DNA from 4 places in the Streptomyces sp. NPDC024555 genome. Region 2 is predicted to be linked to each of the others. Evidence: riboswitches for the same ligand, from Rfam matches in the RefSeq annotation. Region 2 holds a riboswitch; each other region holds the start of a gene.
What was found. Region 2 has a riboswitch for cyclic di-AMP ahead of ACZ4FH_RS02590 (M23 family metallopeptidase). Riboswitches for the same ligand answer to the same signal wherever they lie in the genome.
Positions count from the first base shown of each region.

Region 1: it holds a riboswitch for cyclic di-AMP, as region 2 does, so the genes downstream of both, ACZ4FH_RS24275 (LysM peptidoglycan-binding domain-containing protein) here and ACZ4FH_RS02590 (M23 family metallopeptidase) in region 2, are expected to answer to the same signal.
Region 3: it holds a riboswitch for cyclic di-AMP, as region 2 does, so the genes downstream of both, ACZ4FH_RS33830 (M23 family metallopeptidase) here and ACZ4FH_RS02590 (M23 family metallopeptidase) in region 2, are expected to answer to the same signal.
Region 4: it holds a riboswitch for cyclic di-AMP, as region 2 does, so the genes downstream of both, ACZ4FH_RS26630 (M23 family metallopeptidase) here and ACZ4FH_RS02590 (M23 family metallopeptidase) in region 2, are expected to answer to the same signal.

Region 1 covers NZ_JBVHKV010000014.1:11,998-17,228, reverse strand. The annotation lists gene ACZ4FH_RS24290 (FecCD family ABC transporter permease) at 1-933, shown strand, start outside; gene ACZ4FH_RS24285 (FecCD family ABC transporter permease) at 930-2,051, shown strand; gene ACZ4FH_RS24280 (ABC transporter ATP-binding protein) at 2,059-2,913, shown strand; cyclic di-AMP (ydaO/yuaA leader) riboswitch at 3,225-3,410, shown strand; gene ACZ4FH_RS24275 (LysM peptidoglycan-binding domain-containing protein) at 3,414-4,310, shown strand; gene ACZ4FH_RS24270 (FG-GAP repeat protein) at 4,520-5,231, shown strand, end outside.
Region 2 covers NZ_JBVHKV010000001.1:622,988-628,218, reverse strand. The annotation lists gene ACZ4FH_RS02600 (PrsW family intramembrane metalloprotease) at 89-1,756, shown strand; gene ACZ4FH_RS02595 (aldo/keto reductase) at 1,884-2,828, opposite strand; gene ACZ4FH_RS02590 (M23 family metallopeptidase) at 2,991-4,115, opposite strand; cyclic di-AMP (ydaO/yuaA leader) riboswitch at 4,127-4,282, opposite strand; gene ACZ4FH_RS02585 (PP2C family protein-serine/threonine phosphatase) at 4,498-5,231, opposite strand, start outside.
Region 3 covers NZ_JBVHKV010000028.1:73,544-78,774, forward strand. The annotation lists gene ACZ4FH_RS33820 (STM4011 family radical SAM protein) at 1-122, shown strand, start outside; gene ACZ4FH_RS33825 (SGNH/GDSL hydrolase family protein) at 138-974, opposite strand; gene ACZ4FH_RS33830 (M23 family metallopeptidase) at 1,161-2,105, opposite strand; cyclic di-AMP (ydaO/yuaA leader) riboswitch at 2,109-2,264, opposite strand; gene ACZ4FH_RS33835 (tyrosine-protein phosphatase) at 2,754-3,566, shown strand; gene ACZ4FH_RS33840 (DUF6126 family protein) at 3,610-3,786, opposite strand; gene ACZ4FH_RS33845 (helix-turn-helix domain-containing protein) at 3,832-4,440, opposite strand; gene ACZ4FH_RS33850 (aspartate aminotransferase family protein) at 4,517-5,231, opposite strand, start outside.
Region 4 covers NZ_JBVHKV010000016.1:108,933-114,163, forward strand. The annotation lists gene ACZ4FH_RS26625 (GntR family transcriptional regulator) at 212-898, opposite strand; gene ACZ4FH_RS26630 (M23 family metallopeptidase) at 1,110-1,955, opposite strand; cyclic di-AMP (ydaO/yuaA leader) riboswitch at 1,969-2,137, opposite strand; gene ACZ4FH_RS26635 (M16 family metallopeptidase) at 2,375-3,757, opposite strand; gene ACZ4FH_RS26640 (M16 family metallopeptidase) at 3,784-5,145, opposite strand.

The sequences.
Region 1 (5,231 bases), on a different contig from region 2:
TCCAGTTCGCCGGGCGCGGCCTGGCGCTACCTCACGGGCGACCCGGCGGCCCGCGCCGACGCCCAACTCCGCCTCGCCGTCGTGGACGTGCGGCTGCCGCGCACCCTGGCCGCACTCCTGGTCGGAGCATGTCTGGGCACGGCCGGCTGCCTCCTCCAGGCGGCCACCCGCAATCCGCTCGCCGAGACGGGACTCCTCGGGGTCAACTCCGGGGCCGCCTTCGCCGTCGTCCTGGGACTCACCTTCTTCGGCGCGGAGTCCACCACCGCGCTCCTGGCCTGGGCGCTGGCCGGCGGCATGGTCGCCAGCGCGGCCGTCCTGCTGTTCGCCGCCTCCGGCCGGGGCGGCGGATCACCGCTGCGCCTCGTGCTGGCCGGCTCGGCGCTCGCCGCGACCTTCCACGGGCTCACCTCGTACGTCCTGCTGGGCACCCGTTCCACGTTCGACACCTACCGCTACTGGACCATCGGTTCGCTCGCCGGGATCGAACTCTCCGACCTCCTGCCGCTGCTGCCCCTGATCGCGCTCGGTCTGCTCGTCGCGTTCGGCAGCGCCCGGCCGCTCGCCGCGCTCGGACTCGGGGACGACGGCGCCCGCTCGCTGGGCCACCACCCGGGCCGGATCCGGCTCGTCGTCGCCTCGGCCGTCTCCCTGCTGGCGGGCTGCGCGGTCGCGGTGGCCGGGCCCATCGCCTTCCTCGGACTGTTCGCGCCCTATGCCGCGCGCGCCCTGGCCGGAGCCCGGACGGTTGCCGCACTGGCCTTGTCCGCCCTGATCGCGGCCGACATCATGCTCGTCGCGGATGTGCTCGCGCGGGTCGTGATCCGGCCCTGGGAGACTCCCGTCAGCGTGCTGCTCGCCTTCGTCGGCGGCCCGCTTCTGGTGTGGATCGCCCGCTCCTCCCGCTTCTCCACCGCCGGAGCCTCGGCATGACGGACACGGCACCCGCACCGGCGGCGCGCCCCGGGGACGGAACCGTCCCGCGTGGCCGGGGCCCCGGCCACGCGGAGGTGACCCCGCCCGACAGCGTCGTCGTCCGCACCGGCACGCTCTCCTGGCTCCTGCCCCGGCGCAGCGCGCTCGCCGCCGCCCTCCTCGTCCCGCTGCTGGTCCTGCTCGTCGTGCTCGCGGTGACGGCGAGTTCGACCGGGATGAGCCTGTCGGCGACCCTCTCCGGACTGCTGGGCACCGGCGACGCGGGCACCGTGATGATCGTGCGGGAGATCCGGCTGCCCAGGATCCTCACCGGCGTGCTGGTCGGCGCCGCGCTCGGCATCGCCGGCTGCCTCACCCAGACCCTGGCCGGCAACCGCCTCGCCACCCCCGACCTCGTCGGCGTCAACGAGGGCGCCACCGCCGCCGTGGTCGCCGCCGCCGCGGGTTCCACGACGGGCATGGTCGGGCTCTGGTGGCTCGGACCCCTCGGCGCCATCGGTGCCGCGGTCCTCGTCGTGCTCTGCGCGGGCGGGGCCGGCGGCGCCGGATACCGGCTGCTGGTGGCCGGGATCGGCGTCTCCACGTTCATCGGCGCGTTCAGCGATCTGATCATGTCGAGGGAGAACGACAACACCGCGGGCGGCGTGTTCCTCTGGGCCGTCGGCAGCCTCAACGGGCGCGACGGCGACGCAGCCCTCCCGCTCGCCGTGGTCCTGCTGTTCCTCGTCCCGCCCACCCTCGCCGTCGGCCACCGCCTCCAGCTGCTGCGCTTCGGCGACGAGGTGGCCGCCTCCCTCGGGGTCGACCTGCGCCGGATGCGCACGGCGGCGCTCGCCCTCGCCGTGGTGCTGGCCGGCACCGCCGTCGGGGTCGCCGGGCCGGTCGGCTTCGTGGCGCTGGCCGCGCCCGTCCTCGCCCAGCGGGCGGTCGGCCCCACCCGGGTGCCCGTCACCGGATCGGCGCTGGCCGGCGCCGCCCTGATCGTCGCGGCCGATGCGCTCGGACGCGTCGCCGCCCCCGTCGAACTGCCCGTCGGGGTCGTCACCAGCGTCCTCGGCGGCCCCTTCCTGCTGTGGGTACTGCTGCGTCCCGACCGGGCCGCCGGAAAGGTGTGAACCGCATATGACCGCGCATCCGACCAGCGAGGGGGCGGGCCTCGACATCCGGGACCTCTCCGCCGGATACCCGGGCCGGCCCGTCGTCGAGCGGGTGAGCCTCACCGTTCCCGCCGGGCGGGTCGTCGCGATCGTCGGCCCGAACGGCTGCGGAAAGTCCACCCTGCTGCGGACCGCCGCCCGGCTCCACCGCCCCGCGTCCGGCAGCGTCCTGGTCGACGGCACGGACATCTGGGCGACGAGCCGCCGCCGCGCCGCCCACCGCGTCGCCCTGCTGCCCCAGTCGCCGCGCGCCCCCGAGGCGGTCACCGTGGCCGGACTGGTGCGCTACGGCCGCAGCCCGCACCAGGGCCTGCTGCGCCAGTGGTCCCGCGAGGACGAGCGGGCGGTGCGCGAGGCGCTGGACGCCACCGGCACCGCGGACCTGGCCGGCGAGCGGCTCGACCGGCTGTCGGGCGGCCAGCGCCAGCGCTGCTGGCTCGCGATGGTCCTGGCCCAGCAGACCCCGGTCGTCCTGCTCGACGAGCCCACCAGCGCCCTCGACCTCGGCCACGCCGTCGAGGTGCTGGAACTCGTCCGCGAGGTCGCGGCGGCCGGCCGCACCGTCGTCATGGTCCAGCACGACCTGGCGGCCGCCGCCCGCTACGCCGATCTGCTCGTCGCCATGAAGGGCGGCCGGATCGTCGCGTCCGGTGTTCCGCGCGAGACGGTCGACGACGCCCTGGTGAAGGAGGTCTACGCACTGGACGCGGACATCCTGAGCGCCCCCGGGGACGGCTCCCCGGTCGTGGTCCCGCGCGCCCGGACCGGGGCCTTCCGCACGGCGCACCCCGGCGGAGCCGCGCCACGCCTGGGCGAATAGTCCGAATCACACTAATTATCCTGATCATTCCGATCGCGCCGATTGTCAACGGGGCCGTTCCGGGTGCCCGTTCGCGGGTCACGCCCTCGATCGAGGGATCAAATCACCCATATCGGACTCAGTGGCCAGCGTCACGTTTGCCGCCCCGGACGCAAGATCGCCAATTCCGGTTCCCTGGCGCGCCAAGAAAAATGACGTCCCCGCATGTGGCCGGTGACACATATCGCGGTTCATTGATCTTGGAATTCGATAATGATCAGGAATTCCGGGCTTGTTCGGCCCGGACTTTCTCGCTTACGGTCACGGTCCATCCGGATGGAACGCCGAATCCTGCCGCCGTCCGGACACCCGACCACACACGTACGGCAGGAGCGGGGGAACCAGGTTTGCCGCCGGTCCGGAAATCCGGAACGGCTAGGGGTGAAGTCGCCTTGTGCGACCGGACATCTCCAGTCCGAACCCGACAGCTCACCTCGCAGGCGACGGAGAGGAAAAGCGCCATGCCCATCGTGGGTAAGCACCGTCGTGCCAAGTCCACCGCCCTGACCCGCGGCTTCATCGCCGTGAGCACGGGTGGAGTCGTTCTCGCACTTCCCCTGATCGCCGCCGGATCGGCCTCCGCCGCCCCCGCCAAGACCGTCGTCGCCGAAAAGGCCGCGGCCCCGACTTCCTTCGCCGGCAAGGAAATCGCCGTGCGCAAGGCCGCGCCCACGACCTATTCCGTGGTCTCCGGCGATTCGCTCTACAAGATCGCCCAGGGGCATTCCCTCAGCGGTGGCTGGGAGCGTCTGTACAAGGACAACCGGAGCGTCGTCGGATCCAACCCCGACCTCATCCACCCCGGTCTGAAGCTCGTCGTCGGCGCCACCTCCGAGGCAGCCGCGCCCAAGGCTGAGACCGGTGCCGAATTCAAGGCCGAGAAGGCCGAGAAGCCGGTGGAGAAGAAGGCGGAGGCCTCGGCCGACCGCGCCGAGAACACCGACCGCGCCGACCGCTCCGAGCGCACGACGGCCGCCCCCGTCGCCGAGGAGACCGTCGCCGCCGCGCCCGTCGCGGAGAAGACCGCCACCACGTACACCAACGACCTCGACGGCTGGATCAAGGAATCCCTCGCCGTCATGGCCGAGCACGGCATCCCCGGCAGCTACGACGGCATCTACCGCAACATCATGCGGGAGTCGACGGGCAACCCCCAGGCCATCAACAACTGGGACTCCAACGCCGTCGCCGGCACCCCGTCCAAGGGCCTGCTGCAGGTGATCCAGCCCACCTTCGACGCGTACCACGTCTCCGGCACCTCGCTGGACATCTACGACCCGGTCGCCAACATCACCGCCGCGTGCAACTACGCCGCCGCGACGTACGGCTCGATCGACAACGTCTTCGGCGCCTACTGAGCCACCGGGACACACGTCACCCGCCCGCACAGCCGGGCATGAACAGGGGTGGCAGGGAGCGGACCCGCTCCTTGCCACCCCTGTCCGCATGTGCCGTACAACCCTTGTGCCGCACCGGCCGTCGAACACGGCGCCAGGAGGGTGACGGGCCCTTCCCGGCCACCCCCCTTCGGACTCCGCCCGGTCGCCTTCGAGCCGAGGAGCCGCTCGTGCGCACCCACCGTCCCGCCGCCGTCGTCGCGGCCTCGTTCCTCCTGCTGTCCGGGGCCGCCGTCGCCGCGCCCCCGGCCCACGCCGGCCCCTCCGCCGGCCTCCGCGCGGGCGACCGCGCCACGGACTTCAACGGCGACGGTTACGAGGACGTCCTCATCGGCGCCCCCGGCGGCACGGCCGGCGGCCGCACCGGCGCCGGTTACGTCACCGTGCAGTACGGCGGCCCCGACGGCATCGGCACGGTCCGGGGCGCCGTCCTCGACCAGAACACCCCCGGCGTCCCCGGCGCCGCCGAGACCGGCGACGGTTTCGGCCGGGCCCTGGCCACCGGGGACCTCGACAGCGACGGGTACGCCGACGCGGTCGTGGGCGTGCCCGGCGAGGACATCGAGCCACTGGCCGACGCCGGTGGTGCCGTCGTCCTCTGGGGATCGCCCACCGGCCTCTCCGGTACGGACAGCGCCTGGTTGCAGGCCCAGGCACCCGCTGCCGGGGCCGCCTTCGGCAGCGCTCTCGCCGCGGCCCGTTTCAGCCCCGACATCCCCGGCGACCAGCTCGCCGTCATCGACCGCGCCGACCTCACCCTGTTCCAGTACGACGAGCGGACCCGTACGGCGCCCGCCACCCGCACCGACCGTGTCCCCGGCACCCCCGGGCACGAAATCGCGCCCCGGGCCCTGACCACCGGGGACTACGACGGCAACGGCC
Region 2 (5,231 bases):
CACGGGCGGACGGGGCGCGGGCGTCGTCCGTCGGCCGGTTCGTCCCTACTCCATGGCCGTTGTCAGTCCCGGTCGTTAGGGTCGAAGGGTGTCCGACGGGTCCGTGCAGCAACAGCGGCAGCCGGCCGTCCCGGTGCTCGAGGAGCAGCGGGTCGGCGAGATCCTGGCTGCCGTGCCGGAGCGGGGCCAGTGGCGCTACCGGCCGCGCGGGGTCGGCATGCTGTGGCGGAGCCGGACCCTCCGCGTCGTCGCCGTCTTCACGGTGCTGGCGCTCTGCGGACTGGTGATCCTCGCCCTGGTCCGCGACCAGACCGGGACCCGGGGCTTCCTCGTCGGCCTCGGACTGGCCGTGCTGCCCGTTCCCGTGCTGATGACGGCCTTCCGCTGGCTGGACCGGGTCGATCCGGGCCCGTGGCGCACGATGCTCTTCGCCTTCGCCTGGGGGGCCTGTGCGGCCGCCCTGATCGCGATCCTGGCCAATTCGATGGCGGCGCGGTGGATCGCCACGGCCACGGCGGACCCGGGGCACGCGGACACCCTGGGCGCCACGGTCATCGCCCCCGTGGTGGAGGAGAGCGCCAAGGCCGCGGCCGTGCTCCTGCTCTTCCTGTTCCGCAGACGGGACTTCGGCGGTGTCGTCGACGGGGTGGTGATCGCCGGCTTCGCCGCCACGGGCTTCGCCTTCACGGAGAACATCCTCTATCTGGGCAACGCCTTCGGTGAGGACCAGCAGTTGGGCTCGGGCTTCGCCTCGGTGACCGTGGCGACGTTCTTCGTCCGCGCGGTGATGTCGCCGTTCGCGCATCCGCTCTTCACCGTGCTGACGGGCATCGGTTTCGGCATCGCGGCCGGCGCGGCCCGCCACCAGCGCCTGCGGCGCTTCGGGCCGCCGGTCCTCGGCCTGCTCCTCGCGATGGGCATGCACGCCCTGTGGAACGGCTCCGCCTCCTTCGGGCCGTACGGGTTCTACGCCGTGTACGGGGCGTTCATGGTCCCGGTGTTCGGGCTGGTGACCTGGCTGGCGATCTGGTCCCGGCAGCGGGATCTGCGCACCCTGGTCGTCGAGCTCCCGGCATACGCCGCGGCGGGCTGGCTGTCGCCCGCCGAGCCGCTCGCCCTGTCCTCGATGCGGGCCCGGGGCATGGCCCGCGACATCGCGCGCCGCCTGCACCACGGACCGGGGACGCACCCCTTCCCGGCCCAGCAGCTCATACCGGCCCCCGCCCCGCAGCTCGTACCGGCCCCCGCCCCGCCGCCGGGCCGGGCCCGGAAGGAGGCGAAGGCCCGCGAGAAGGCCGCGGCCCGTACGGTCGCCGAGTACGAGTCGTTCGCGACCTCCCTCGCGTTCCTGCGCCGCCAGGCCCGCCGGGGCACGGCCGGACCCGACTTCGCCGAACGGGAGCTGGAGCTGCTGCACCATCTGTGGCAGCGCCGCGGCACGGCAGGCCCCGCCCTGGTCCACGCGGCCCACGCCACGGGCCGGCTCCGCCCCCGCTTCGCCCCGCCGGTGCCTTCGCCGTACCCGGGCCAGGCGTACGGGCCCCGGCCGCTCCCGTACGAGGGAGGCCCCGTGCCGTACCGGGGCGGCCCCGTTCCCTACCCCACCGGCCAGGCCCCGTATCCGACCGGTCAGGCCCCGTATCCGGGCGGCCAGGTCACGTACCCGGCGGGCCAGGCCCCGTACGAGTCCGGGCCCGTCCCGTATCAGGGCGGCGGCCCGCTTCCGTACGATCCGCAGGCGGGCCCCCGGGGCTGACGGCCCCGGAGCAGGCGGCTCCAGGGGCGGGCGGCCCCCGGGGCGGAGAAGGACGATGGCCCGAAGGCCGCGGGGGCGTCGGGGCATCGCGTCGTGCCGGCTTCGGGGCGCCGGGAGGCCGGTGCGGTCAGGCGGAGGCCTCGGTGAGGCGGGCCAGCTCCGCGTCGGTCAGGTGGAGGTCGGCGACGGCGAGCAGGGCGGGAAGCTGCTCGACGGTGCGGGCCGAGGCGATGGGCGCGGCGACGGTCGGCCGGGCGGCCAGCCACGCCAGCGCCACGGTGGCGATCTCCGCCTCGCGCTCGGTCGCCACGGCGTCCAGTGCGGCGAGCACCTTCTGTCCGCGCGCGGACTCCAGATGGGCGGAGGCACTGCCGGCGCGGGCGCTGTCGACGGTCGTCCCCGGGCGGTACTTGCCGGTGAGGAATCCGGCGGCGAGGGCGTAGTAGGGGACGGCCGCGAGTCCGGCGCGGGCGGCGGTCTCCTGGAGTTCGCCCTCGTAGGTGTCCCGGGAGACGAGGTTGTAGTGCGGCTGGAGGGCCACGTACCGGGCGAGGCCCTCGCGCTCGGAGAACTCCAGCGAGGCGCGCAGCCGCTCCGGGCTGATGTTGGAGGCGGCGATCTCGCGGACCTTGCCCTCCTTCACCAGCTGGTCGAGCGCGGTGATGATCTCCTCGACCGGAACGGTCTCGTCGTCGAAGTGCGTGTAGTAGAGGTCGATGCGGTCGGTGCCGAGCCGGCGCAGCGACTCCTCCGCACCGGCCTTGACGGTGGCGGCGGAGAGGCCCTTGTAGTCGGGGTGGGCGCCGACCTTCGTCGCCACGACCACGTCGTCGCGGTTGCCGCGCGCGGTGAGCCACTTGCCGATGATGGTCTCCGACTCGCCGCCGACGTTGCCGGGGATCCAGGACGAGTAGGTGTCGGCCGTGTCGATGAAGTTGCCGCCACCGGCCGTGTAGGCGTCGAGCACGGCGAAGGACTGCGTCTCGTCGGCCGTCCAGCCGAAGACGTTGCCGCCGAGGGAGAGCGGGAAGACCTGGAGACCGGAGGTGCCGAGGGGGCGAAGGGAAGTCATGGGGTGAACAACCCTTCCCACCCGGGCCGCTATTCCGTGCCCGGTACACGGGAAGTACCCGGAAGCCCCCGGGCGGCCGGGCGCGGGCAGACCGGCAGCCCTGACGTCGGGGGGTCAGCGTCAGGGCTGCCGGGGTTTCTCAGAGCGCCTCGGGGAAGGCTGTCAGACGGTCAGGCCGCGGGCGTTCAGCCAGGCCATGGGGTCGACGCCGGTGCCGTCCGCGGTGTGGACCTCCAGGTGGAGGTGCGGGCCGGTCACGTTGCCGGTCGCGCCGACGTTGCCGATGACGTCCCCGGTGGTGACCTTCTGGCCGACGCTGACGCCGATCGAGGACTGGTGGCAGAACCACAGCTCGGTGCCGTCCTCCAGCTCCAGGACGGTGCGGTAGCCGTAGGACCCGGACCAGCCGGCCGACTTGACGGTGCCGGTGTGGATGGCCTTGATCGGGGTGCCCGTCGGGGCGGCGAAGTCGAGGCCCGTGTGGTAGCCGGAGGACCACATCGAACCGGCTTCGCCGTAGGTCGAGGTGATCGTGTACGAGGAGGTGGGGATGGCGTAGCTCGCGGCGAGCTTGGCCAGCCGCAGGGCCTCGGCCTTCTTCGCCGCTTCCTCGGCCGCCTTCTTCTTCTCGGCGGCGAGCTTGGCCTCGGCGGCGTCCTGCTTCTTCTTGGCCTCGGCCGCCGCCTTCTCGGCCGCGGCCTTCTCCTCGGCGGCCTTCGCCTCGGCGGCGGCGGCGTCCTGCTGCTGCTCGGCCTGCTGGAGGATGCGGGCGCGCAGCGCCTCACCGGCGTCGGTGGTGCCCTGCTCGGCCTCGGCGGTGGTCACACCGGCGGAGGTCAGCGGTGCGGCGGCGATGGCCGCCTCGGCCTTCTCCTCGGGGGTCTCGGCCTTGTCGGACGAGAAGAGCGCGCCCACGCCGGGCAGCGACTTGGCGGCCGGAAGGTTGTCCGCGATGGAATCGGGAAGAGAAATGGAGACCGGCGGCTTGCTCTGGGCGGTGGCCATGCCACCCGCTCCGACGGCCGCGATGACACCGACGCCGAGGACGGTGGAGCTGCGGGCCAGACCGTTGCGCTGCTTGGCGACGCGGTGCCTGCCGCGTACGGGACGGATGGACTCCTCGGTGGGGTTCCACTCCTCCCAGGCCTGATCGGACCCGGCCTCCTCGGTACGGAAGCCGGCCGCGAAGCCGTCGCCCCGATCGATCCCGCGCTCGGGCGCGAAGTCGTTGCCGTAGTCGTACCCGAAGCGGGAAGAGCCTTCGGGGGCAGGCTTGTTGGACGCCACGGAGGCGCACTCCTTTCCTTCCTTCTCGCCTACCGGGTTAGCTGACGGGTTCGGAGCAGGAAGGTCTCCTACGGGTTTCCCGGCCTCGACAGGCGAGACAGAGATGCCCGATTCACCCCATGTAGGTGGTTCCCCGGTTCCCTTGCGGAATTCGGCGCTCGCGCACGGTGCCGCCACTGACGGCGGCTGGGACAACCGCGCTGCGTTATCGAACGTTAATAGACAGACGGGCTCGATACCAAGCCGTTCCCCTTGATCGTTCCCGCCCTTGGCCTGGACTTTACGGGACACAACCGGGTGGAATCGGGCGAGTTCATCGCCCCTCGACGACCACCCGGTTTCTGACAGTGCGTCAAATGTTATGCGGAGTGGGGTCTCCCGGTTACGGTCCGTGGCCCTGCTCGTCGCCCCTGCCGACGATCTTCACCGTCCTGCGCCGGTCGGGCTGCCCCTCGGCGGGCCGGGCGACGGCCAGGAGCGCCATGTCGTCCGTCGTCTCCCCGCCCGTGTGCAGCCGCACGTCCTCGGTGAGCGCCGTCAGCAGTTCCTCGGGGCCGGGGAAGATCCGGCCCCGCAGCCGGGCGGCGGGGTCGTAGAACACCCCTGCGGCGTCACGGGCCTCGGAGAGGCCGTCCGTGTAGAAGAGAAGCATCGCCCCGGCGGGCAGCTCCCATTCGTCGGTCCGGTCCGGCCACGTCCCCAGGTCCAGCCCGAGGGGCAGCGCGGGCACCGAGGGCCTCAGCACCTCCAGCGCCCCGTCGGCGTGCAGCAGCAGGGGCTCGGGGTGCCCCCGGTTGACGATGCGCACCCGCCCCGCCCCCGCCGGGATCTCGGCCAGGACGGCGGTGATGAACCCCTCGAAGGCGTCGAGGCCCCCGCGTACGTCCGACTCCCGGGCCAGCGCCCGCTCCAGCCGCACCGCCACCTCCGCCGGGCCGTCCTCCTGCTCGGCGGCCTCCCGGAAGCAGCCGATGGCCACCGCCACCGCCCCGACCGCGTCCAGCCCCTTGCCCCGTACGTCCCCGAGCAGCAGCCGCACCCCGTGCGGGCTGTCGGCCACCGAGAACAGGTCGCCGCCGATATAGGCGTCCGCCTGCGCCGCCTCGTACCGCGCGG
Region 3 (5,231 bases), on a different contig from region 2:
CGCTGCCCCTGTACGACGTCTTCGCGGGCGGGGTGCTGGAACGTGTACCGGCGGTTGTGGCATCCCGGCTGCTGCCGCTGTCCCCCGTCCCCCCGGCCGGGGTGCCGGCCCTGGGCGACTGAGGACAGCGGGGCCGCTCAGAGCGGCAGCAGATCGGGGCGCTTGGCCTCGACGTGGTCGCCGGAGGATTCGCCGCGCAGCCGCCGGCCGATCCACGGCACGAGGTATTCGCGCGCCCAGTGGATGTCGTCGCGGCGCACTTCGAGCGTGCCGCGCGGGTCCTGCGGCGGCCAGGCCTGGTCCGGGTCGGCGGGCACCTCGTAGCCGAGGACCTGGGCGGCGCGCAGGGCGACGCGGGTGTGTCCCTCGGCCGAGAGGTGCAGCCGGTCGTCGTCCCAGGCGCGCCGGTCCTGGACCGAGCGCAGCGACCACAGGTCGAGCACCGGGCAGTCGTAGCGGTCGGCGATGGCCCGCACATGGGCGGTGTACGTGGCGATCTTGCCGCGCAGATGGCGCAGGACCGGCACCCCGCGGGTGTCGAAGCCGGTGGTCACCATGACGGTGCCGACCGCGCCGGTCAGATCGGCGACCGCGCGCTCGAAGCGCTCGGCCACGTCGTCCGGGTCGGTGCCCGGTCGGATGATGTCGTTGCCGCCGGCACAGAAGCTCACCAGGTCGGGGGCGAGTTCCTTGGCGCGCGGCACCTGCTCCTCGACGATCTGGTCGAGGAGGCGTCCTCGTACGGCGAGATTGGCGTAGCGGAAGTTCCCGTGGGCCGTTCCGGGGTCCGGGAACTGGTCCGGGAGCTGGTCCGCGAGGAGGACCGCGAAGCGGTCCGCCCAGCCGACGAAGGTTCCGTCGGGGCCGGGGTCGCCGACGCCCTCGGTGAAGCTGTCGCCAATCGCCGCGTACGACTCGATGGCGCCCTGTCGTCGTCCGGCGCCCTGCTTGATGTTGTTCGAATCGTCTGCCACAAGGGCATATCCTGCACCGCCGAATGTGACCTACGCGACCGTAATAAGGGGTTGACGGGTGGTGAGATAGACCACCCGGTCAGGTTTTGGTAAAGGGGGAATAAGCAGAGGGACGGTGCGCCGCCGCGCACCGTCCCTCTCCGTATTGCCGGGGTCCGGTTCACCGGACCCGTACTGCCGGGGGAATCAGACGTTGATCCCGTGCGACGCCAGGTAGGCGATCGGGTCGATGTCCGAGCCGTACTCCGGGCCCGTGCGGACCTCGAAGTGGAGATGCGGGCCGGTGGCGTTGCCGGTGGAGCCGGAGAGGCCGACCTGCTGGCCCGCGGTCACGGTCTGGCCCGCCGAGACGGAGAGCGAGGACATGTGGCCGTACTGGGAGTAGTGGCCGTCGGCGTGCTTGATGACGACCTGGTTGCCGTACGCGCCGCCCCAGCCGGCGGTGACGACGGTGCCGGAGGTGATGGCCTTCACGCTGGTGCCGGTGGAGACGGGGAAGTCGATGCCGGTGTGGCTGCCGCTGGACCAGTTGGAGCCGGAGGCGCGGTAGGCGGTGGTGTGGTTGCCCGGGACCGGGTGGACGTAACCGGAGTCGTTGCTCTGGGTGGCCGGGGCGGTGCTCTCCTGGGCGTCCGAGGAGCCGGAGGAGGCCGGGGCCGTGGTCGCGGGGGCCTTGGACTCGGCGGCGGCCGGGGCCTTGGCCGGGGTCTTCGCGGCGGGGGCCTTCGCGGCGGCGGACGCACCGGCGGAGTGGCCCCAGCTCTTCGCACCGAGGGTCAGCTTCATCCCCGGGAAGATCAGGCTCGGGTTCTCGCCGACGACCTCGCGGTTGTCCTGGTACAGCTTCTGCCAGCCGCCCTTGACGTGGTGCTCGGCGGCGATCTTCGAGAGGTAGTCGCCGGAGACCACGGAGTAGGTGGTGGTGCCGGCCTGGTGGGCGGCGACCGGCTTGGCCGGGGTGGCGTGCGCGGCGGCGGCCGTCTTCGCGGCGGGAGCGGTCTGCTCCGCGGCGCTGGCACCGGTGGCGCCGAGCAGCGGGAGCGCGATGACGGCTCCGCCGGCGCTGGCGACGACGACGCCGCGGGCGATGGTGCTGGACTTGGGACGGCGGTGCTTACCCGAGATGGGCATGAAGGATTTCCTCTCCGGCGCCTGCGAGGTGAGCTGTCGGGTTCGGACTGGAGATGTCCGGTCGCGCCGGGCGCGACTTCACCCCTAGCCGTCGGGAATTCCCGGACGGCGGCCTACCTGGTTCCCCCGCTCCTGCCACGCGGTGAGTGAGTGCGAATTCCGGTCGGCGGCAGGATTAGGCGGTCCGTCCGGATTGACATGGAACGTAAGCGAGCCGGGACGGCGGAAACAAGCCATCGCTTCCGCCGCGGATTCCACACCCGAATCCCGGCACGGAATTCCGGTCACCCTCCGTGGATTACGGATCTTGGCTTTCCGCGAGGTGCCGGGGAATACCCCACGGCCGCGCCACCACACACCGTCACGGATATGATCCCGCTCACGAGGGGCCGGCCATCTCCCGCGCAATCAGGGCACGTTCGACTAAATACATCAAATCGGACATGTCATGGCCACCGCCCGTACCGGACCGGCACTCCGCGGGTACGGCCGGCGTTCCGATACGGCCCGCGCGGCACCTCCGGGCACCCGCCACAAGCGCGGAAGAAGGCGGACGCCGAGATGATTGCCCGACGAAACAATGTCGTATCGTCACGGAAGTGAACGCTCCGGCGACCCGCGCCGGCGACCGAGCCTCCAGGAGTGAACGTGACGCAGCAGCTGCCGCAGACCCCGCCGACGGAGCCCGAGCTGACGGGGGTCCGCAACTTCCGGGACGTGGGCGGGCTCCCCGCCGCCGACGGGCGCCGGGTGCGTTTCGGACGGCTCTACCGCAGCGGTCATCTGGCGCACGCGACCCCCGAGGACGCCGCCTTCCTCTCGGGCCTCGGCCTGCACACGGTCTTCGACTTCCGCAACAGCGCCGACCACAAGCTCGACGGACGGGACGTGGAGCTGCCGGGCGTGCGCAATGTGAGCATCCCGCTCAGCGACCCCGCGGACGGAGCCGAGTTCTGGCGGATGGTCCGCGACGGGAACATGGCCGAGCTGCGGTCGATCCTGGCCGACGGCAAGGGCACCGACCGCATGATCGCCTCGTACCGCCGGACCATCCTGGACCGCACGGCCGAGCACAGCCGCGTGCTGCACGCCCTCGCCGAGGACAGCGTGCCGGCGCTGATGCACTGCGCGGCGGGCAAGGACCGGGCCGGGCTCTCGATCGCCGTGGCCCTGCTCGCGGTCGGCGTGGAGCGCGACGCCATCGAGGCCGACTACCTGAAGTCCAACGACGCCCACCGCCGCTACCGGGTCCGCCGCAGCGACACCTCACCGGCCGGCACCTCGCCCGAGGTGATGGAACTGCTCAATCCGCTCTTCGGCGCCCACCGCGACTACCTGGCCGCGGCCTTCGACACGATCGACTCCACCTGGGGCGGCACCGACCGCTACCTCGCCGACGGGCTGAAGCTCGCCGCGCCGACGCGCGAGCGGCTGCGCGAGCGCCTGCTCGACGGGGTCTGACCGCGGGCGTGGTGCCCCCGCCCGGCGGGGGCACCACGAGCCGCTACTGGTTGTGCATCCCCACGGCGAAGAGCAGATAGAGGAAGCCCGCGATGACGTGCCCGGCCACCAGATAGGCGAAGAGCCTGATGACGAGCCCGCGGGGCATCTTCTTCTCCTGCGGGTCGTAGTTCTTGGTCCGCGTCGGGGTGAGCGGGTCGTAGTTCTCGGAATCCGACATGACGGTTCCTCTCTGCCAGCCCGGGGGCCGGTGGCGGGCGGTGCCTCAGGGACGGTGGACGGCGCCGCCGAGACACAGCTCGGCGGCGGGGCTCTGCAGCAGGGTGTGGACGAAGAGCAGTTCGGCACCCTCGCGGCCCGCGGCCGTGATCCGGTGCGGGGTGAGCGAGTCGAAGTGCGCGCTGTCGCCGGGCGCGAGGTCGTGCACGGATTCACCGAGGACGACCCGGAGGTGCCCGGTCAGGACGTACAGCCACTCCTCGCCGGGATGGACGCGCACCAGATCGCCCTGGGCCCCGTGGGGGACGAGGACGCGCAGTGCCTGCATCGCCCGGCCGGAGCCGCCCGCCTGCTGGTACGTCCAGCCGTCGGCCTCGGCACCTTCGAACCTCCGGCCGCGGACGATCGCGTCACGTTCCGGGGGCATCTCTCCCAGCAGCTCGGAGACCGTCGTACCGTAGATCCTGGCCAGACCGAGCAGCATCGGCAGCGAGGGCTGGCGCCGTCCCGTTTCGAGCCGGGAGAGATGGGCGGGCGAGAGTCCGGCCCGCTGGGCGGCGCTCTCCAGGGTGAGACCACGGCTGCGGCGCAGGTCGCGCAGGCGGGGCGCGACCCCGGGCAGCTCGTCGGCCACCCCTCCTTCCGGAGGATTCATACTCTTATTGGGCCAGGAACTTTCCTCGGAGGCAAATTTCTTGCCTCCGAGGCAAATCCCTCCGCGGTCCGGCCGCTCAGCGGTTGGCGACCGCCTGTTTGACCAGGGTGCGCCCGAAGTCCCACATCAGTCCGCCGCCGTTGTGCGCGTCGTCCATCACCGCCGTGAACGCGGTCACGAACCGGTCCACGTCCGCGTCGTCGATCACCAGGGGCGGGATCAGTTTGATCACTTCGAGGTGGTCGCCGGAGACCTGGGTCAGGATGCGGTGCTTCTGGAGCAGGGGGACGACCACCATCTGCGCGAAGAGCCCCTTGCGGGCCGCCTGGAGCATGGTCCAGCGGCTGCGCAGCTTCAGCGAGGACGGCCGCCCGAACTCGATGCCGATCATCAGCCCGCGTCCGCGCACCTCGTGCAGCAGCTCGTAGCGGCCGACCAGCGCGGCCAGCCGTTCGCGCAGCAGATCGCCGGTACGCCGGGCGTGGGCGACGGTCTCCTCGTCCTCCATCACCGAGAGGACGGCGAGCCCGGCCGCCATCGCCTGGGCATTGGCCCCGAAGCTCGCGGAATGGACCAGGACGCGGTCCATCGAGGAGTAGACGCGTTTGAAGATCCAGTCCTTGCCGAGGGTCGCGCCGACCGGTACGTAGCCGCCGGAGAGCGCCTTGGCGACACAGACCAGATCGGGCTCCACGCCCTCCTCGTGCTGGTACGCGTAGAAGTCGCCGGTCCTGCCGAGCCCGGTCTGCACCTCGTCGGCGATCAGGAGCGCCTTGTGCCGGTGCAGCAGT
Region 4 (5,231 bases), on a different contig from region 2:
CGGCCGCACCCGCCGGAGCACTCCGCGCCGAAACCGCGCCACCCCCCGACCGGGGCGGCGCGGTTTTCGCTTTCCGGGGCGCCGCGTCACCGCCGGACGAATCGGCGACGACCTTCGGCACGAATAACGGCACCCCTGGAAAGAAAACCGAATTCAGGGCAGCAGAAAAGGCCCCCTCGAATTCCGCTCCTCTTTGTATACGGCGCCTTCATTACGAACGGCCGCTCGGGGTGTGTACGGGATGTTGCGCATTCCTCACCTTCCCCGCGGGGGCGGAACGGCGCAGCCGGTGCGCGGCCCCGGCCCGCTCGGCCTGCTGGGCGGTGAGGGCCCTGGCCCGTTCGGCGTCGCCGCGCGCCACGGCGTCCACGATGGCCCCGTACTCGGCCCAGACGTCGCCCGGCCGGGACGGCGGGTCGGCCGTGTACATCCAGGCGATCTTGTGGCGGAGCTGGGTGAGCAGAGCGATGAGGCCCGGACTGCCGGAGGCCTGGGCGAGCGTCTCGTGGAACCAGGCGCCCAGGGACCGCAGATCCTCGCCCTCGCCGCGCCTGGCCCGCTCCTGACCGAGCCTGACCAGGCCCCGGAGCACCTTCAGATGCGCCTCGGTGCGGCGCCGCGCGGCACGGGCCGCCCCCAGCGGCTCCAGCAGCGTCCGCATCTCCAGGAGGTCGACGGCCTCCTGCTCGGTGGGTTCGGCGACACAGGCTCCGGCATGTCTGCGGGTGACCACGAACCCCTCGGACTCCAGGGTGCGCAGCGCCTCGCGCACCGGCACGCGGGAGACCCCGTACCGTCGCGCCAGCACCTCCTCGGTGAGCCGGCTGCCGCGTTCGAAGACACCCGACACAATGTCTTCACGAATGGCCGTGCATACCGAATGCGCTGGAATACGCATGTCCGAACCCCCGCCCTCGTCCCCGCGGATCGCGGCCGATCGACACCTGTCCCGTGACTCTATTGCAATGCGGACGCATTTCCGATGCCGGGCGTTCATTCATGAATATCTTTTGGCCCCGGGACGAGTCGCGCGCGGGTGTCCCATGCCTCCCCCGGACACGCCGAAGGCCCCGGCGGTGCGTGCCGGGGCCTTCGGGGCGTCGCGGGTCTCAGAGGGAGACGCCGTGGGCGCGGAGGTAGGCGATCGGGTCCGTGTCGGAGCCGTACGAGGGCGTGGTGCGCGCCTCGAAGTGGAGATGAGGACCGGTCGAGTTGCCGGTGGAGCCGGAGAGTCCGATCCGCTGCCCGGCGGCGACGCTCTGGCCGACGGACACACCGATCGAGGACAGGTGGCCGTACTGGGTGTACGTGCCGTCCGTCATCCGCAGCACGATGTTGTTGCCGTACGCCCCGCCCCAGCCGGCCTCGACGACCGTGCCGGCGCCGACGGCGACGACGGAGCTGCCGGAGGCGGCGTGGAAGTCGATGCCGGAGTGGCTGCCGGAGGACCAGAGGGAACCGCTCGACTTGTAGCCGGTGGAGACGTACGTCCCGGCGACGGGGAGCCGGTACGCGCCGAGGCGGGCGCGCTCGGCGGAACGGGCGGCGCGGGCGGCGCTCTCGCGGGCCTCCTCGGCGTCGGCGGCGCGGGCCTCGGCGGCGGCGCGGGCCTTCCTCTTCGCCTCCGCCCGGAGCTCGGCCTTCTTCTTCGCCTCGGCCTTCTTCCTGGCGGCCGCCTCGGCCTTCGCCTTCTTCTTCGCGGCGGCGTCGGCCTGGTGCTGCTGCGCCTCGGCCTGGGCGCCGACGCGGTCGGCGAGGTCCTGCTCGATGGCGATGACCTGGGTGAGGCCGGTGTCGGCGGCGGACGGGGTCTCGGCGTCGGCGGCGACGGACGGGGAGGCCAGTGCGCCGACGACTCCGGTGGTGGCCAGGGTCGCGATGCCGACGGCCTTCGCACCGGCGCGGGTCAGACGGCCCGGGGCACGATGCTTCCCGGTGGCACGGGTGAACGCCATGGAGTGGCTGGTCCTTTCCTTCCTTCTCGCCTACCGGGTTAGCTGACGGGTTCGGAGCAGGAAGGTCTCCTACGGATGCCGTGACCCCGGTCCGGGGCATGGGCGTCCGATTCACCCCAGGGACTGCGTGGGTCCCCGGCTCCCCCGGCTCGCGCCTGAGGGGGACTCGGCGATGGCTGCCCGGTACGTCACGGATGCGGCATACGGGTGCGGACAGCGGAGCCGACGCTAAGCGGCGGCACGGAGGCGGACCAAACGGACAGCCGGATTTGTCGCACATCCCACAGGGCGAACAGCCACCTTCCACCCCAAAACAGACAAAAGGGATGGACCGCACGGAGTGTTCTCCGTGCGGTCCATCCCTCGGTCCCGTTCCCTCCGGACGCGTCCGTCGACGACGCGACCGGGCCGGCCGGCCCTCAGCCCGTGACGACCGACACCTCTCCGATGCCCAGGGCCCGGACGGGCTCGGCGATCTGCGAGGCGTCCCCCACCAGGACCGTGACGAGACGGTCCCCCGGGAACGCGTTCACGACGGCGGCGGTCGCCTCCACCGTGCCGGTCTCGGCGAGCCGGGCGTACAGCGTCGCCTGGTAGTCGTCCGGCAGATGCTGCTCGACCTGGTCGGCGAGGGTCCCGGCGACGGAGGCCGCCGTCTCGAACTTCAGCGGGGCGACCCCGACGAGGTTCTGCACGGCCGTCTCGCGCTCGGCGTCCGTCAGCCCCTCGGCGGCCAGCGTGCGCAGCACCTTCCACAGGTCGTCCAGCGCCGGACCGGTGGATTCCGTGTCGACCGAACCGCTGATGGCGAGCATCGAGGCACCCGTCGCCCCGGAGGCCGAGTCGGGGGCCGAGGAGCGCAGCACCTGGGCGAAGGCGCGCACGCCGTAGGTGTAGCCCTTCTCCTCGCGCAGCACCCGGTCGAGCCGGGAGGTCAGCGTGCCGCCGAGGCAGTAGGTGCCGAGCACCTGCGCGGGCCAGACGCTGTCGTGGCGGTCGGCGCCGATCCGGCCGATCAGCAGCTGCGTCTGCACCGCGCCCGGACGGTCCACGATCACCACGCGGCCGGTGTCGTCGGCGGTGATCGGCGGGGCCGGGCGGGGCTCGACGGTGTTGCCCGACCAGTCGCCGAGGGTGTCGGCGAGCAGCGCGTCCAGGTCGATGTCCGTCAGGTCACCGACGACCACGGCGGTGGCGGTGGACGGGCGGACATGGGCGTCGTAGAAGGCGCGCACGGCCGCGGAGTCGATCCGGGACACGGTCTCCTCGGTGCCCTGGCGCGGCCGGGACATCCGGGCCGTGGCCGGGAAGAGCTCCTTGGAGAGCTGCTTGGCGGCCCGCCGGGCGGGGTTCGCCTGCTCGTGCGGGATCTCGTCCAGGCGGTTGCCCACCAGGCGCTCGATCTCGCTGTCGGCGAAGGCTGGGGCGCGCAGCGCCTCGGCGACCAGCCCGAGCGCCTTGGGCAGCCGGGAGGCCGGGACCTCCAGGGAGACCCGGAGGCCGGGGTGGTCCGCGTGGGCGTCCAGGGTGGCGCCGCACCGCTCCAGCTCGGCCGCGAACTCCTCGGCGCTGCGCTTGTCGGTGCCCTCCGACAGGGCCCGCGCCATGATCGTGGCGACGCCGTCCAGGCCCGCGGGCTCGGCGTCCAGCGGGGCGTCGAGGAAGATCTCGACGGCGACGACCTGCTGTCCGGGGCGGTGGCAGCGCAGCACCGTGAGCCCGTTGGGCAGCGCGCCGCGCTCGGGGGCGGGGAAGGCCCAGGGCTTGGCCGCGCCCGGGGCGGGCTGCGGGTGGTACTGCATCGAAACTCCAGTCGCGGCAGCGTCGGTCACTGGTCCGCCCCCTCGTGCGCGTCGGTGTCGGTGTCGGCGTCCGCCTCGTCGGCCGGTTCGACCGGCTCGTAGACCAGGACCGCCCGGTTGTCGGGCCGCAGCTGGGCCCTGGCGGCCGCCTTGACCTCGTCGGCCGTGACGTCGAGGACCCGGTGCACGGCGGTCAGGGCGAGCTGGGGGTCGCCGAACAGCACCGCGTACCGGCACAGTTCGTCCGCGCGGCCCGCGACGGTGCCGAGGCGGTCCAGCCACTCGCGCTCCAACTGGGCCTGCGCACGTTCCATTTCCTCGGGGGTGGGGCCCTCCTCGGCGAACCGCGCCAGCTCCTCGTCGACCGCGGTCTCGATCTGCGCCACCTCGACGCCGCCGGACGTCTTGACGTCCAGCCAGCCGAGCGAGGGCGCGCCCGCGAGGCGCAGCAGCCCGAATCCGGCGGCGACGGCCGTCCGGTCGCGGCGGACCAGGCGGTTGTGCAGCCGGGACGACTCGCCGCCGCCGAGCACGGTCAGCGCGAGGTCCGCGGCGTCGCACTCCCGGGTGCCGTCGTGGGGCAGCCGGTAGGCGGCCATCAGGGCCCTCGCCGGGACCTCCTCGCGGACCTCCTCGCGCAGCTCGCCGCCGATGGTCTCGGGCAGCGCGCCGTCGCGCGGCGGCCGCTTGCCGTCGTGCGAGGGGATCGATCCGAAGTACTTCTCGATCCAGGCGAGGGTCTGCTCGGGGTCGATGTCGCCGACTACCGAGAGCACCGCGTTGTTCGGCGCGTAGTACGTACGGAAGAACGTCCGGGCGTCCTCCAGCGTCGCGGCGTCCAGGTCGGCCATCGAGCCGATCGGGGTGTGGTGGTACGGGTGGCCCTCCGGGTAGGCGAGGGCGGTCAGCCGCTCGAACGCGGTGCCGTACGGAACGTTGTCGTAGCGCTGGCGGCGCTCGTTCTTGACGACGTCGCGCTGGTTCTCCATGGACTCCTCGTCGAGCGCGGCGAGCAGCGAGCCCATTCGGTCGGCCTCGAGCCACAGGGCCAGCTCCAGCTGGTGCGCCGGCATCGTCTCGAAGTAGTTGGTGCGCTCGAAGCTCGTGGTTCCGTTGAGGGAGCCGCCGGCGCCCTGCACGAGTTCGAAGTGTCCGTTCCCCTTCACCTGTCCGGAGCCCTGGAACATCAGGTGCTCGAAGAGGTGAGCCAGTCCGGTGCGTCCCTCGACCTCGTGGCGCGAGCCGACGTCGTACCAGAGGCACACCGCGGCGACCGGGGTCAGATGGTCCTCGGAGAGCACCACGCGCAGGCCGTTGGCCAGACGGTGCTCGGTCGCTGTCAAGCCGCCGGAGCCGGCCTGGGCTGTGGCCGTGTGACCCATGGGCATGTACGTCCCTTCGATCGCGATACTGGTTTTACTGCGAGACCTGCCACTGTAAGCAAGCGCACCGACACCTGGCGAAGTTCCCGTAC